3 regions of the Dyella humi genome follow, and region 1 is predicted to be linked to each of the others. Evidence: predicted binding sites of a transcription regulator. Region 1 holds the regulator's gene; each other region holds the start of a gene.
What was found. Region 1 encodes HrcA, which represses chaperone genes, less so after heat shock. Its sites were predicted from a motif close to TTNGCACTCNNNNNNNNNGAGTGCNAA; they were not measured.
Positions count from the first base shown of each region.

Region 2: the regulator HrcA is predicted to act here: its motif matches at 2,055-2,081, upstream of groES (co-chaperone GroES).
Region 3: the regulator HrcA is predicted to act here: its motif matches at 2,674-2,700, upstream of rpoH (RNA polymerase sigma factor RpoH).

Region 1 is NZ_JADIKI010000022.1:1,123,227-1,127,553, forward strand. It holds gene recN (DNA repair protein RecN) at 1-1,173, opposite strand, end outside; gene hrcA (heat-inducible transcriptional repressor HrcA) at 1,357-2,412, shown strand; gene grpE (nucleotide exchange factor GrpE) at 2,499-3,035, shown strand; gene dnaK (molecular chaperone DnaK) at 3,155-4,327, shown strand, end outside.
Region 2 is NZ_JADIKI010000023.1:2,043,509-2,047,835, forward strand. It holds gene ISP18_RS20160 (TlpA family protein disulfide reductase) at 1-409, shown strand, start outside; gene ISP18_RS20165 (cupin domain-containing protein) at 460-900, shown strand; gene cutA (divalent-cation tolerance protein CutA) at 864-1,187, opposite strand; gene ISP18_RS20175 (class II aldolase/adducin family protein) at 1,198-1,863, opposite strand; gene groES (co-chaperone GroES) at 2,150-2,443, shown strand; gene groL (chaperonin GroEL) at 2,569-4,212, shown strand.
Region 3 is NZ_JADIKI010000023.1:851,061-855,387, reverse strand. It holds gene ftsX (permease-like cell division protein FtsX) at 1-587, shown strand, start outside; gene ISP18_RS15075 (response regulator) at 774-1,622, shown strand; gene ung (uracil-DNA glycosylase) at 1,676-2,383, shown strand; gene rpoH (RNA polymerase sigma factor RpoH) at 2,731-3,588, shown strand; gene ISP18_RS15060 (response regulator transcription factor) at 3,657-4,327, shown strand, end outside.

The DNA.
Region 1 (4,327 bases):
CACGCCGCCGGCCATGCCCAGCTCGCCCATCAGCGCGCTCACTTCCTTGCCGAGGCGCTTGGCGGCGGCTTGCCGTGACTTGCTGAGCGCTTCAGCGGCCTTGTCGTAATCGCGCTGCAATTGTGCGCGCTGCGTATCGAGGCGCTGGAGTGCATCGCCGGCGTTTTCCAGTTCGGTCAGTTCGTTCTGCAAGGCGATGCGCTTGTCGTCCAGTTCGGCAACATGCAGGCGATGCTTGCGCGACAGTTCGTGCAGGCGTGTGAGGTGCGCATCGACTTCCGCATAACGGTCGGGGTCGAGATCGACATCCTGCGCGTAGTGCGCAAGACCATCGGCGGCTTCAGTGAGCTGAATCTGCGCGTTGTCGAGCAGTTCGAGCAGGGGCGCCAGACGATCGTCCAGCGCGGCAAGGCGGTTCAATTCCGCATGCGCGCGACCCAGCGACGAACGCAGCGCGAACTCGCTATCGCCATCGAGCAGATCGACCACGCCGGTGATGCCTTCAGTGAGCTTGCTGGCGTTGGCGAGGCGTTTGTGGCTGCTTTCCAGTTCTGCCAGTTCGGCGGCGGGCAGCGCCCACTTTTCCAGTTCGGAAAGTTCGTGCCGCAGGAGCTCAAGACGATGCTCGCGATCCTCGCCGCCGCTCAGCTTGCGGATGCGTACGCCAAGTTCGCGCCATTGCTGGGCGAGTTCGCGCACCTGCGCCACGCGTGTTTCGTTTTCGGCGTAGGCGTCCAGCAGGTTCATTTGATGCGCGCGTTCCAGCAGCGCCTGATGCTCGTGCTGACCGTGGATTTCCACCAGCAAGGCGGCCAGCTCGCCCATCTGGCCGATGGTAGCGGGACGGCCGTTGATCCACGCGCGCGAGCTACCTTCGGCGCGGATCACACGACGTAGCTGGCAAGCGCCGTCTTCATCCAACTCTTCGAGCTGCAGCCAGTCGCGCGCCTCGGGCAGGCCGACGAGGTCGAATTCTGCCGCCAGCTCCGCGCGATCACTGCCGGCGCGCACGATGCTACTGTCAGCACGCGAGCCGGCCAGCAGCATCAGGGCGTCTACCAACAGAGACTTGCCTGCGCCGGTTTCCCCACTGACCACGGTCAGGCCGGGGCCAAAGGCAAGGTCGGCTTCTTCGACGACGGCAAGATGGCGGACGTAAAGGGAGGTGAGCATGAGGTGTGGGCGGCAGTGGTCGAATTAATTGTAAGTGGGAACGGGGAACAGGGAACGAGGAACGTCAGATTGATGGGAATCTTGATGTTCCCCGTTCCCCAGTCCCCGTTCCCCGCTTGGCCTTTCTTGCATTCTTACTCATCAAACCTTATTTCTTAACCGTCTCACGGATTGCCACAGCGCATGTCACGTCACCCTGGCCACGAACTTGATGCCCGCGCGCGGCGCCTGCTGCGCCTGCTGATTGCGCAGTATCTAGTCGACGGCGAACCGGTCGGCTCGCGCACGCTTTCGCGTTCGTCCGGGCTGGACGTGAGCCCGGCCACCATCCGCAACATCATGGCGGACCTCGAAGAAGCCGGGCTGATTGCTTCGCCGCATACCTCCGCCGGGCGCATCCCGACGCCGCGTGGCCTGCGCCTGTTCGTCGACAGCCTGATCGAACTGCAGCCGCTGCCGCGTGACGAAATGGTGCGGCTGCAGCGCGAACTGCCGCCCGGGCCAGCCACGGTGCGCGACCTGGTCGGCAATGCTTCGGTGCTGCTGTCGGCGATGACGCATTTCGCCGGCGTGGTAACGGTGCCGCGCCAGACCGATTTCCCGCTGCGCCATATCGACTTCGTACCGCTGCCGGACGCGCGCGTGCTGGTGATCCTGGTGTTCTCCGACAACCAGGTGCAGAACCGTGTGATCCAACTGGCCAAGCCGCTGGAGGCACGTGACCTGGAGCAGGCGGCCAACTACATCAACGAACACTTCGTCGGGTTGCGCGTGGACGACATCCGCGCGCATCTGCTGCGCGAATTGCGCGAGGCCAGCAGCGAGCTGCATCAGCTGCTCGCCAGGGCAGTAGAGTTGGCGGCGGCTTCGTTTGCGCCACAGGACGAGGACGTACTGGTGAGCGGCCAGACCAACCTGATGGCCTATTCCGAACTGGGTAACCTGGAGCGCCTGCGCGAGCTGTTCGACGCCTTCCAGAAGAAGAACGAACTGCTGCAATTGATGGAAACCTGCGCCAAAGCGCCCGGTGTGCGCTTGTTTATCGGCGAGGAATCGGGCTTTGCTGCGCTGGATGGCTGCAGCGTGGTTACCGCCAGCTACGGGGCGCAGGGCCGGCTGTTAGGTGCGGTCGGTGTGATCGGACCTACACGCATGGCCTACGATCGCGTCATTCCGGTGGTGCAAGCCACGGCCCGATTGCTCAGCGATGCCTTGAATCGGGCCGCCACGACCCTATAACGGCCGGTTGGGAGGCGGGTTCACCCGCGAAAATTTTTCGATGGTCGGCTAACCATGCCGGCCCTGGACGATGTTTGGAGTCATTCATGCATAACAGCGAGCCGCAGTCGCCGAACGAAACGACCGCACAAAAACCGGAGCAGGGCGCGCAAAACGACGAACTCGAGGCGCTCAAGGCCAAGTTGGCCGAGTTGGAAGCGAGCAACCGGGAACTGCGTGAAACCGTGCTGCGCGAAAAGGCCGAGCTGGAGAACCAGCGTCGCCGCCTGCATCGCGATCTGGAACAGGCGCGCCGCTTCGCCAATGAAAAGCTGCTCAACGATCTGTTGCCGGTCTACGACGGCCTGGAGCGTGGCCTGGCGACCGAGGGCGGCGATATCGCCACGATCCGCGAAGGCTTGAACCTCACGCTGAAAGAGCTGTTACGCATCGCCAGTAACAACGGCCTGGTGCAGGTCGATCCGCTCGATCAGCCGCTCGATCCGGAACGTCATCACGCGGTGAGCATGGTCGAGGCGCCCGGCAAGGCGCCTGGCACCGTGGTGGCGGTATTGCAGAAAGGCTATGTGTTGAACGATCGATTGCTGCGCCCGGCCCTGGTGACCGTGGCCAAGGACGACTGAACGGTCGCTGCAATTCCAGTACTGCAGGGTTTACCTGGTATTGAACGCCTTTCGCCAGAACCCCATCTGACAACCATTCGCGGCGAGGGGCCGCATACAAGATTTCCGGAGCACACATCATGGGCAAGATCATCGGCATCGACCTGGGCACGACCAACTCGTGCGTGGCCATCATGGATGGCAGCACCACCAAGGTCATCGAAAACTCGGAGGGCGATCGCACTACGCCGTCCATCGTCGCGTTCACCAAGGACGGCGAAGTGATGGTGGGTGCCCCCGCCAAGCGCCAGGGCGTGACCAACCCCAAGAACACCTTCTACGCGGTGAAGCGCCTGATCGGCCGCAAGTTCACCGACGCCGAGGTGCAGAAGGACATCCACATCGTGCCGTACGGCATCGTCGCGCACGAAAACGGTGATGCCTGGGTGCAGACGTCCGACGGTAAGAAGATGGCGCCGCAGGAAATCTCCGCGAAAGTGCTGATGAAGATGAAGAAGACCGCCGAGGACTACCTTGGCGAGACCATCACCGAAGCGGTAATCACCGTGCCGGCCTACTTCAACGATAGCCAGCGCCAGGCTACCAAGGACGCCGGCCGCATCGCCGGCCTGGACGTGAAGCGCATCATCAACGAGCCGACCGCGGCTGCGCTGGCCTACGGTCTGGACAAGAAGGGCGGCGACCGCAAGATCGCTGTATACGATCTCGGCGGCGGCACCTTCGACGTGTCGATCATCGAGATCGCCGAAGTCGACGGCGAGAAGCAGTTCGAAGTGCTGGCCACCAATGGCGACACCTTCCTCGGTGGCGAAGACTTTGACAAGCGCGTCATCGACTACCTCATCGAAGAATTCAAGAAGGACCAGGGCATCGACCTCAGCAAGGATCCTCTCGCGCTGCAGCGCCTGAAGGATGCAGCCGAGCGCGCGAAGATCGAGCTGTCCTCCTCGCATCAGACCGAGGTGAACCTGCCGTACGTCACGGCAGATGCGTCCGGTCCGAAGCACCTGAACATCAAGCTCACTCGCGCCAAGCTGGAAGCGCTGGTGGAAGACTTGGTCAAGCGCACCATCGAACCGTGCCGCACGGCGTTGAACGATGCCGGCCTGCGCGTATCCGACGTTAGCGAAGTGATCCTGGTCGGTGGTCAGACCCGCATGCCGAAGGTGCAGGAAGCGGTGAAGGACTTCTTCGGCAAGGAACCGCGCAAGGACGTCAACCCGGACGAAGCCGTCGCCGTCGGCGCGGCGATCCAGGGCGGCGTGCTGGGTGGTTCGGTGAAGGACGTGTTG
Region 2 (4,327 bases), on a different contig from region 1:
GCTGAACCATGGGTCGTTTCCATTGCAGCAGAGCAACGGAAAGCCCACCGTGTTGGTCTTCCTGTCGCCGTGGTGCGAAACCTATCTTGCAGGCAGCCGCCCGGCCCTTGCCGCAAGTTGCCGTGCAGTGCGCGAACAGGTCACCGCGCTATCACACAACACGAACGTTCGCTGGCTCGGCATTGCCTCAGGTTTGTGGGCGGGCAAGGATGATTTGCGTGCCTATCAGCAGCAACATCACGTCGCGATGCCGCTGGCACTGGATGATTCCGGTGCGCTCTTCCGCAGTTTCCGCGTCATGCATGTGCCGACGTTGCTGGTCGTCGATGCAAATGGTCGCATCGTGCGCCGCGTGGAAGGTGTGGATCCGACGCTGAGTAGCGAGTTGAAGGCGCTCAGTTCGGGTTGAGTGGATACGTTATTGCTGCCGTTTCGGTTGATTCAAAGAAGGCGTGATTTATGAAACGCATGACGATGTCCGTATTGATGCTGATCGCGATCGCAGCGGCGACTTTTTCGATGGATAGTTTTGCAGCCGAAGAGCGTGCACTGTTGTCGGCGCCGCTCACGCAGGCGGTTGGGCGCCAGTTGAGTGCGGAGACGGTGACGTATGCGCCGGGTCAATCCACGTCGCCGCATCGGCATGGCGGCGATATCTTCGTTTACGTGCTGTCAGGCCACATCCGCAGTCAGCTCGCAGGCGGTGCGTTGCATGTCTTCGGTCCGGGTGAAAGCTGGTTCGAAGCAGCAGGCGCGCATCATGTGGTGAGCGGCAACGCAAGCGACAGCGAGCCTGCGACGATGCTGGTGGTTTTCATCGCCTCACCGAAGGCGGTCTTGACCACACTCGATAATGCGGAAGCTCACGCATCCACGCCGGCGCGCACCCAATCCAGATAGGCGGCGTAACCGTGTTCTACCGGAACGGCGATCAGTTCCGGCAGCTCGTACGGATGTAAAGCCAGCACGCGTGTCTTCATGGCGTCGAAGCGTTTGGCCGTGGTTTTGATCAAAAGCAATTCTTCGTTATCCGTGGTGATCTTGCCCTTCCAGCGATACGTCGAATGAACACCAGGCACGCGATTGACACAGGCTGCCAATGATTCATCCACCAAGGCTTCGGCCAGACGCTGCGCACTGGCGGCGTCGGGACAGGTGCAGTAGCAAAGCAGAACGTCGTCGGACATGGGGGCGAGTTCAGGTCGAAGTGGACGATGAATTGCGCGAGATCAGGCCGTAGTTGCCGAATTTTTCCAGCACCTGTGTGACCTCCGCATCGTTGAGCAGCGCCGGCTTGCCTACCTGCAGTGCCAGCGCGTATTGCCGGGCCAGCGTTTCCACTTCCACTGCGCGCCACATGGTCTGCTCCAGGGTGGCGCCCACTGCGATCATGCCGTGGTTGGCCAGCAGGCAGGCCAGGCGGCCATCGAGCGCATGTACGACAGCATCGGAGAGCTCCTGCGTGCCGTAGGTGTAGTAACCCGCGCAGCGGATCGAATCGCCGCCGCTTACGGCGATCATGTAGTGCGCCGCGGGAATACCCATGCGGCACATCGCCAGCGCGGTGCTGTAGGGCGGATGGGCATGGACCACCGCATGCACGTCCGGCCGTGCGGCATAGATGTCCCGGTGGAAGCGCCACTCGCTGGAAGGCCGCAACCGGTGTGCGTAGCTGCCGTCCATCGCCACCTGCACCACGGCTTCGGGCGTGATCTCCTCATAGGGCGTGCCGCTGGGGGTGATCAGGAATCCCTCGTCGTGGCGCACGCTCAGGTTGCCGGAGGTGCCCTGGCTCAGGCCGGAAGGCGTCAGCTTCAAGCCGTGGGCGACGATCTGCTCGCGTAGTGTCTGGTCCCTGCTCACTGCCTGGTTCCCTGTGTGGAAATGGACCATCGTCGGCATTTTCGCCGGCCGTGTCGATCCTCCCCGGCACCCGCGACCAATTTGCAAACCGCGTCGTTTCGTTGCAAGCCCTTGAAAGCCCACCCGCTTCCCCCATAACGGCTTCACGACCTATCCGGCCCCTGTTGCAGGGGTTTTTTTGGCGGCTAGAATTGGCACTCGTGTACCCCGAGTGCTAACACCGCCGCCAAGGCCGGTTCAGGGGTCACCCAATCTTTAACCCAAAGCCACAGCTGGAGTTCATCCCATGAGCAAACTGCGTCCGCTGCACGATCGCGTCATCGTCAAGCGCCTGGAGGAGGAGCGTGTCTCCGCCGGCGGCATCGTCATCCCCGATAGCGCCACCGAAAAGCAGACCCGCGGCAAGGTGATCGCCGCTGGCGAAGGCCGCATCCTGGAGGACGGCAAGGTTCGTCCGATGTCGGTCAAGGCCGGTGAAACGGTGCTGTTCGGCAAGTACGCCGGCCAGGAAATCAAGATCGACGGCGAAGAGCTGGTCTTTCTGAAGGAAGACGACATCGTTGCGGTGATCGAAGCTTGATCCGACGGTGCCAGGTGAGCGAGCGCGAACAGTACAACCGCGCTATGCCAGTCGCCTTCGGCTCCTTCCGCAGCTTTCCCGCAAGATTTTCCCATTTTTAATTTAATTTTTTGAGGCAAAAAATTATGGCAGCCAAAGAAGTCCGCTTCAGCGAAGACGCGCGCGCGCGCATCCTCAAGGGCGTGAACACCCTGGCCAACGCGGTCAAGGTCACGCTGGGCCCGAAGGGCCGCAACGTCGTGCTCCAGAAGAGCTTCGGCGCCCCCACCGTCACCAAGGACGGCGTGTCCGTCGCCAAGGAAATCGAACTGTCCGACGCCTACGAGAACATGGGCGCGCAGATCGTCAAGGAAGCCGCTTCCAAGACCTCCGACAACGCCGGTGACGGCACCACCACCGCCACCGTGCTGGCCCAGGCGTTCGTGCGCGAAGGCCTGAAGGCTGTGGCCGCCGGCATGAACCCGATGGACCTGAAGCGCGGCATCGACAAGGCCGTGACCGCCGCGGTGGAAGAGCTCAAGAAGCTCTCCAAGCCCACCGCTGACGACAAGGCCATCGCCCAGGTCGGCACCATCTCCGCCAACTCCGACGTCGCCATCGGCGACATCATCGCCACCGCGATGAAGAAGGTCGGCAAGGAAGGCGTGATCACGGTTGAGGAAGGTTCGGGTCTTGAGAACGAACTGGACGTCGTCGAAGGTATGCAGTTCGACCGCGGCTACCTCTCGCCGTACTTCATCAACAACCAGCAGAGCCAGCAGGTCGAGTTGGAAGATCCCTTCATCCTGCTGTACGACAAGAAGATCTCCAACGTTCGCGAAATGCTGCCGATCCTCGAAGGCGTGGCCAAGGCCGGCAAGCCGCTGCTGATCGTCGCCGAGGAAGTCGAAGGCGAGGCGCTGGCGACGTTGGTGGTCAACACCATCCGCGGCATCGTCAAGGTTGCCGCCGTGAAGGCGCCGGGTTTCGGTGATCGTCGCAAGGCGATGCTGGAAGACATGGCCATCCTTACCAACGGCCAAGTCATCTCCGAAGAAGTGGGCCTGCAGCTTGAGAAGGCCACCATCCAGGATCTGGGCCGCGCCAAGAAGGTCGTGGTGACCAAGGAAAACACCACCCTCATCGACGGCGCCGGCGAAGCTGAGAAGATCCAGTCGCGCATCAAGCAGATCAAGGCGCAGATCGAGGAAACCTCCTCCGACTACGACCGCGAGAAGCTGCAGGAGCGCGTGGCCAAGTTGGCCGGCGGCGTGGCAGTGATCAAGGTCGGTGCTGCTACCGAAATCGAAATGAAGGAAAAGAAGGCCCGCGTCGAAGACGCCCTGCACGCCACGCGCGCAGCCGTTGAAGAAGGCGTGGTGCCCGGTGGTGGCGTGGCGCTGATCCGCACGCTGAAGGCCATCGAAAACCTGAAGGGCGACAACGAAGACCAGAACCACGGCATCGTCATCACCCGTCGTGCGCTGGAAGCTCCGCTGCGCGAGATCGTGTTCAACTCCGGTGACGAGCCGTCCGTGGTCGTGAACAAGGTCAAGGAAGGCAAAGGCAACTACGGCTACAACGCCGCCACCGGCGAGTTCGGCGACATGATCGAGTTCGGCATCCTGGATCCGACCAAGGTCACCCGTTCGGCGCTGCAGTACGCCTCCTCCGTGGCAGGCCTGCTGATCACCACCGAAGCGATGGTGGCCGAACTGCCGAAGAAGGAAGAGCACAACCATGGCGCCCCGGGCGGCGGCATGGGCGGCATGGGTGGTATGGACTTCTAAACGTCCATTTCCCGCTTGTCTGCAAGAATCGAAAGCCCCGCGCAAGCGGGGCTTTCTTTTTGCGCGCACATGGTGCGCGATGCGGGTCGCTGTGTGCGACGCCAAACACGACGCA
Region 3 (4,327 bases), on a different contig from region 1:
TGCAAGGCTTCTCCGATGCGTTGCATACACTCGACGACAATCCGCTGCCCTTCGTGCTCGAAGTGCAGCCGCAGGACGGTATCTCCGCTGAGGCGGCTGGCCGCCTGGTGGATGATCTGCGCGGCATGCAAGGCGTGGACATGGTGCAGGACAGCGGTACCTGGCGGCAGCGGCTGGATGCATTGCTCGGCGTGGGCAACCGCGTCGTGCTGATCCTGGCCGGCCTGTTTGCGCTGGCGGTGCTACTGGTGGTGGGCAATACGGTGCGCGTAGACATCACTAGCCGTGCCGAGGAAATCGGCGTGCTGAAACTCATCGGCGCCAGCCGCGCCTTCGTGCGGCGTCCGTACCTCTACGCGGGCATCTGGTATGGACTGTTCAGCGGTGTGCTGGCGGTAGCGCTGGCCCTGGCAATCGAATTCGCCTTGGTCGAACCGGTAGCGCGACTCAGTCAGGTTTACGAAGGGAAGCTGCGCGTCGGCGGCTTGCCGCCGTGGCTGCTGCTGGCGGTACCGGTCGCAGCGGCCTTTCTGGGCTGGCTGGGTGCACGGCTGGTGAGCGCCTGGCAGCTGCGAAAAGCAGCCTAGCGCCTGGGCGGCATCCAAAGCGGATGCCGCGAGCGGTGAAGCTGTTCGCACCCCTTTTGCGTCATTCTGGGTGACCATAGCGGCTGTCTTTTCGGGGCCGGATAGAATAGGCACTACGGGCGCAGGGGGCGCCTGCCGATTGTCTATGCACGGAAGCCACGCAAGACCGGGATGGTGGGGTTTTTGATGAGTGCAAGTATCAGCAGCCGTGACATCAGCGCCGCACCGCGCGTGCTGGTGGTGGACGGCTCCAAGGTGGTTCGCCAGTTGATCACGCGCGTGCTGCAGAAGGAATTGCCGCAGGCCGAAGTGGTGGACTGCGGTACCGGTGCCGAAGCGCATCGGCTGCTCGACAGCGGCGTGTTCGACTTCATCACCATCGCCTTGCGCTTGCCCGATATGGACGGGCTGGAACTAGCGCGCTACGTGCGCGAATCCGCGCCACAGATCTACGTGCCGATTGTGGTGGTATCCGGCGACGTGGACGATCGCCTGCATCGCCGCGCACTGGGTGAGCACGTCACGGATTACTTCGACAAGTCGCTCGGCTTCCAGGCGCTGGCGGAATTTATCCGTGGCTATGTGCGCCCGGAGAGCGCCGCCGAAGGCGTGGTGCTGTACGTAGAAGATAGCCGCGTGGTGGCGCTGGCTACGCGCCGCATGCTGGAAAAGATCGGGCTCACCGTGCGCCACGTCGTCAGCGTTGAGGATGCGCTGGTGCTGCTCGAAACCGAACGCGGGCAAGGTACGGTAGGCGCAGACGTGGTGCTGACCGACGTCAGCCTCAAAGGCGAATTGACCGGCGGCGATCTGCTGAAATACATCCGTACCGAGTTCGGTTATGGCAAAGGCAAGCTGCCGGTGCTGGTGATGACCGGCGACGAGAATCCCGACAACCAGGCGGCGTTGATCCGCGCGGGCGCCAACGACCTGGTGGAAAAACCGGTCGAGGAAAGGTTGCTGATCACCAAGCTTCTGTTTCAGTTGCGCGTGGCGCAGCACCTGCGCGCGCGGGAGAGCGCTGGGGCGGCCTGATCTCCTATCATGCGGGGATGGTTACCGAACAACATGGACTCACCGCGACCCCGATGAGCGACGAAGAACGGATCAAGCTGGAGCCGTCCTGGAAAAGCCGTATCGGCGATTACCTGCAACGTCCGGACATGCGCGCGCTGTCCGAATTCCTGCGTACGGAAAAACGTGCAGGCAAGGTGATCTATCCGCCGGGGCCGGAGATCTTCAACGCGTTCCGGCACACGCCATTCGAGGCGGTGCGGGTGGTGATCCTGGGTCAGGATCCGTATCACGGCCCTGGGCAGGCGCATGGCCTGTGCTTTTCGGTGCGACCGGGCGTGCCACCGCCGCCGTCGCTGGTAAACATTTTCAAGGAGATCGAGCGCGACCTGAGCATTCCGCCACCCAATCATGGCTGCCTCACGCCATGGGCGGATCGCGGCGTGCTGCTGCTCAACGCCGTGCTCACCGTCGAACGCAGCCTGGCCGCTTCGCATCAGGGCAAGGGCTGGGAAGGCTTCACCGACGCGGCCATCGATGCGCTCAACCGCGAGCGCGAGGGGATCGTCTTCATGCTGTGGGGCTCCTATGCCCAGCGCAAAGGTCAACTGATCGACACCCGCCGCCATGCGGTACTCAAGTCGGTCCACCCTTCACCGCTGTCGGCGCACCGGGGATTCCTCGGTTGCGGGCACTTTTCCGCCGCCAACCGCTATCTGCAGGCGAACGGACAGGCGCCAGTCGACTGGTCGCTACCGCCGCGGAGCGAAATCGGCGAATAAATCTATTCAAATCGGGCAGCGTGCTAGCGCATGGGGCGCCATGTTCTGGCAACGCGTGGCGGCACATGCGGCACATACTGATATCAGTACGGATTTCCGCGCGCTGGCTGATCGCAACCACAGCCAGGTCGAGCAGCTGCGTGAACGCTTCGGCTGAGGTCTTCGCGTCCTGGCAACGATCCATAAGTCATGCTTGAAAGCTCAATCCCCGGCATCCACCCCACATGGACAAGCTCCGGGGATTCGTGTACTATTCGGTACATAAAAGGCGCCGGAACTCGCCGATGCCTTTAGCACTCCAAGTACCAGAGTGCTAAGCTCAACCCCATCTTTCAGGAGGTTCCAACATGTCCCAAGCCTTGGTGACGGCCAATCTGCCGGTTCCCAGCGTCGTTGGCAGCCTGGATGCCTACATCTCCGCCGTGCACCGCATTCCGGTGCTGAGTCAGGAAGAAGAACAGGAGCTGTCGCGCCGGTACCAGCAGGAGAGTGACCTCGCCTCCGCCCGCAAGCTGGTGATGTCGCATCTGCGCTTCGTCGTGCACGTGGCGCGTGGCTACAACGGCTATGGCCTGCAGCTGTCCGACCTTATCCAGGAAGGCAACATCGGCCTGATGAAGGCGGTCAAGCGTTTTGATCCCGACCAGGGCGTGCGCCTGGTCAGCTTTGCCGTGCACTGGATCCGCGCGGAAATGCACGAGTTCATCCTGCGCAACTGGCGCATCGTGAAGGTGGCAACCACCAAGGCGCAGCGCAAGCTGTTCTTCAACCTGCGCAAGAGCAAGAAGCGCCTGGGTTGGATGAATGCCGAGGAAGTGCGCATGGTCGCGAAGGATCTGGGCGTGCCGGAAGCCACCGTGCGCGAGATGGAATCGCGCCTGTCCGGTCGTGACATCGGCTTCGAGGCCCCAGCGGATGCGGAAGAAGATGCCAAGCCCGCCCCGGAAGCGTTCCTGGTCGACGATGGCGCCGACCCGTACGATAACGTGGCCGACGCCGACCAGAGCGACAACCAACTGGAAACCCTTTCCAGCGCGTTGGAGAAGTTGGACCAGCGTTCGCGCGACATCATCCAGCGTCGCTGGCTCAACGAGGACAAGGCGACACTGCAGGATCTTGCCGATGAATACGGTGTATCGGCCGAACGCATCCGTCAAGTCGAAGCCAACGCTATGAAGAAGATGCGCGGGCTGTTCGCCGCCTGAAGCGGTACTGACATGCCTGCACAAAACGGCCTCCCTCGCGGAGGCCGTTTTGTGTTTAAGTGCCGCGCATGCCCCATATCCTGGTCATCGAAGACGACGAAATCACGGCACGCGAAATCGTGCTGGAGCTGGCCGCGCACGGCATCAGCGCCGATCGCGTGCACAATGGTCTGCAAGGCCTCCAGCGCGCGCAGGAGCCGCACTACGACGCGATCACGCTGGACCTGATGCTGCCCGGCATGGATGGCCTCACTCTGGTGAAGCAATTGCGCGAAGGCGGCATCCACACACCAGTGTTGATGATCAGCGCGCTGGGCGACGTCGACGAACGCGTGCGCGGCCTGCGCGCAGGCGGCGACGACTATCTCACCAAGCCGTTCGCGCCCGACGAAATGGCTGCGCGCATCGAAGTGCTGCTGCGCCGGCACCGGCAGGAGCATCCGGCGCAAACCAAGCTGCGTGTGGCCGATCTGGAACTGGACATGATCACGCGCACTGCACGTCGCGGCGCGAGAGAGCTGACATTGCTGCCCACCGAATATCGGCTGCTGGAATTCCTGATGCGTTATCCCGGGCAGGTACTGACGCGCGCGATGATCTTCGAAAGCGTGTGGGGCCTGCGTTTCGATCCAGGCACCAATCTCATTGACGTGCACATCGCGCGCCTGCGGCGCAAGGTCGACGGTGACGGCGAGCCTTCGCTGATCCGCACCGTGCGCGGATCGGGATATCGTCTTGG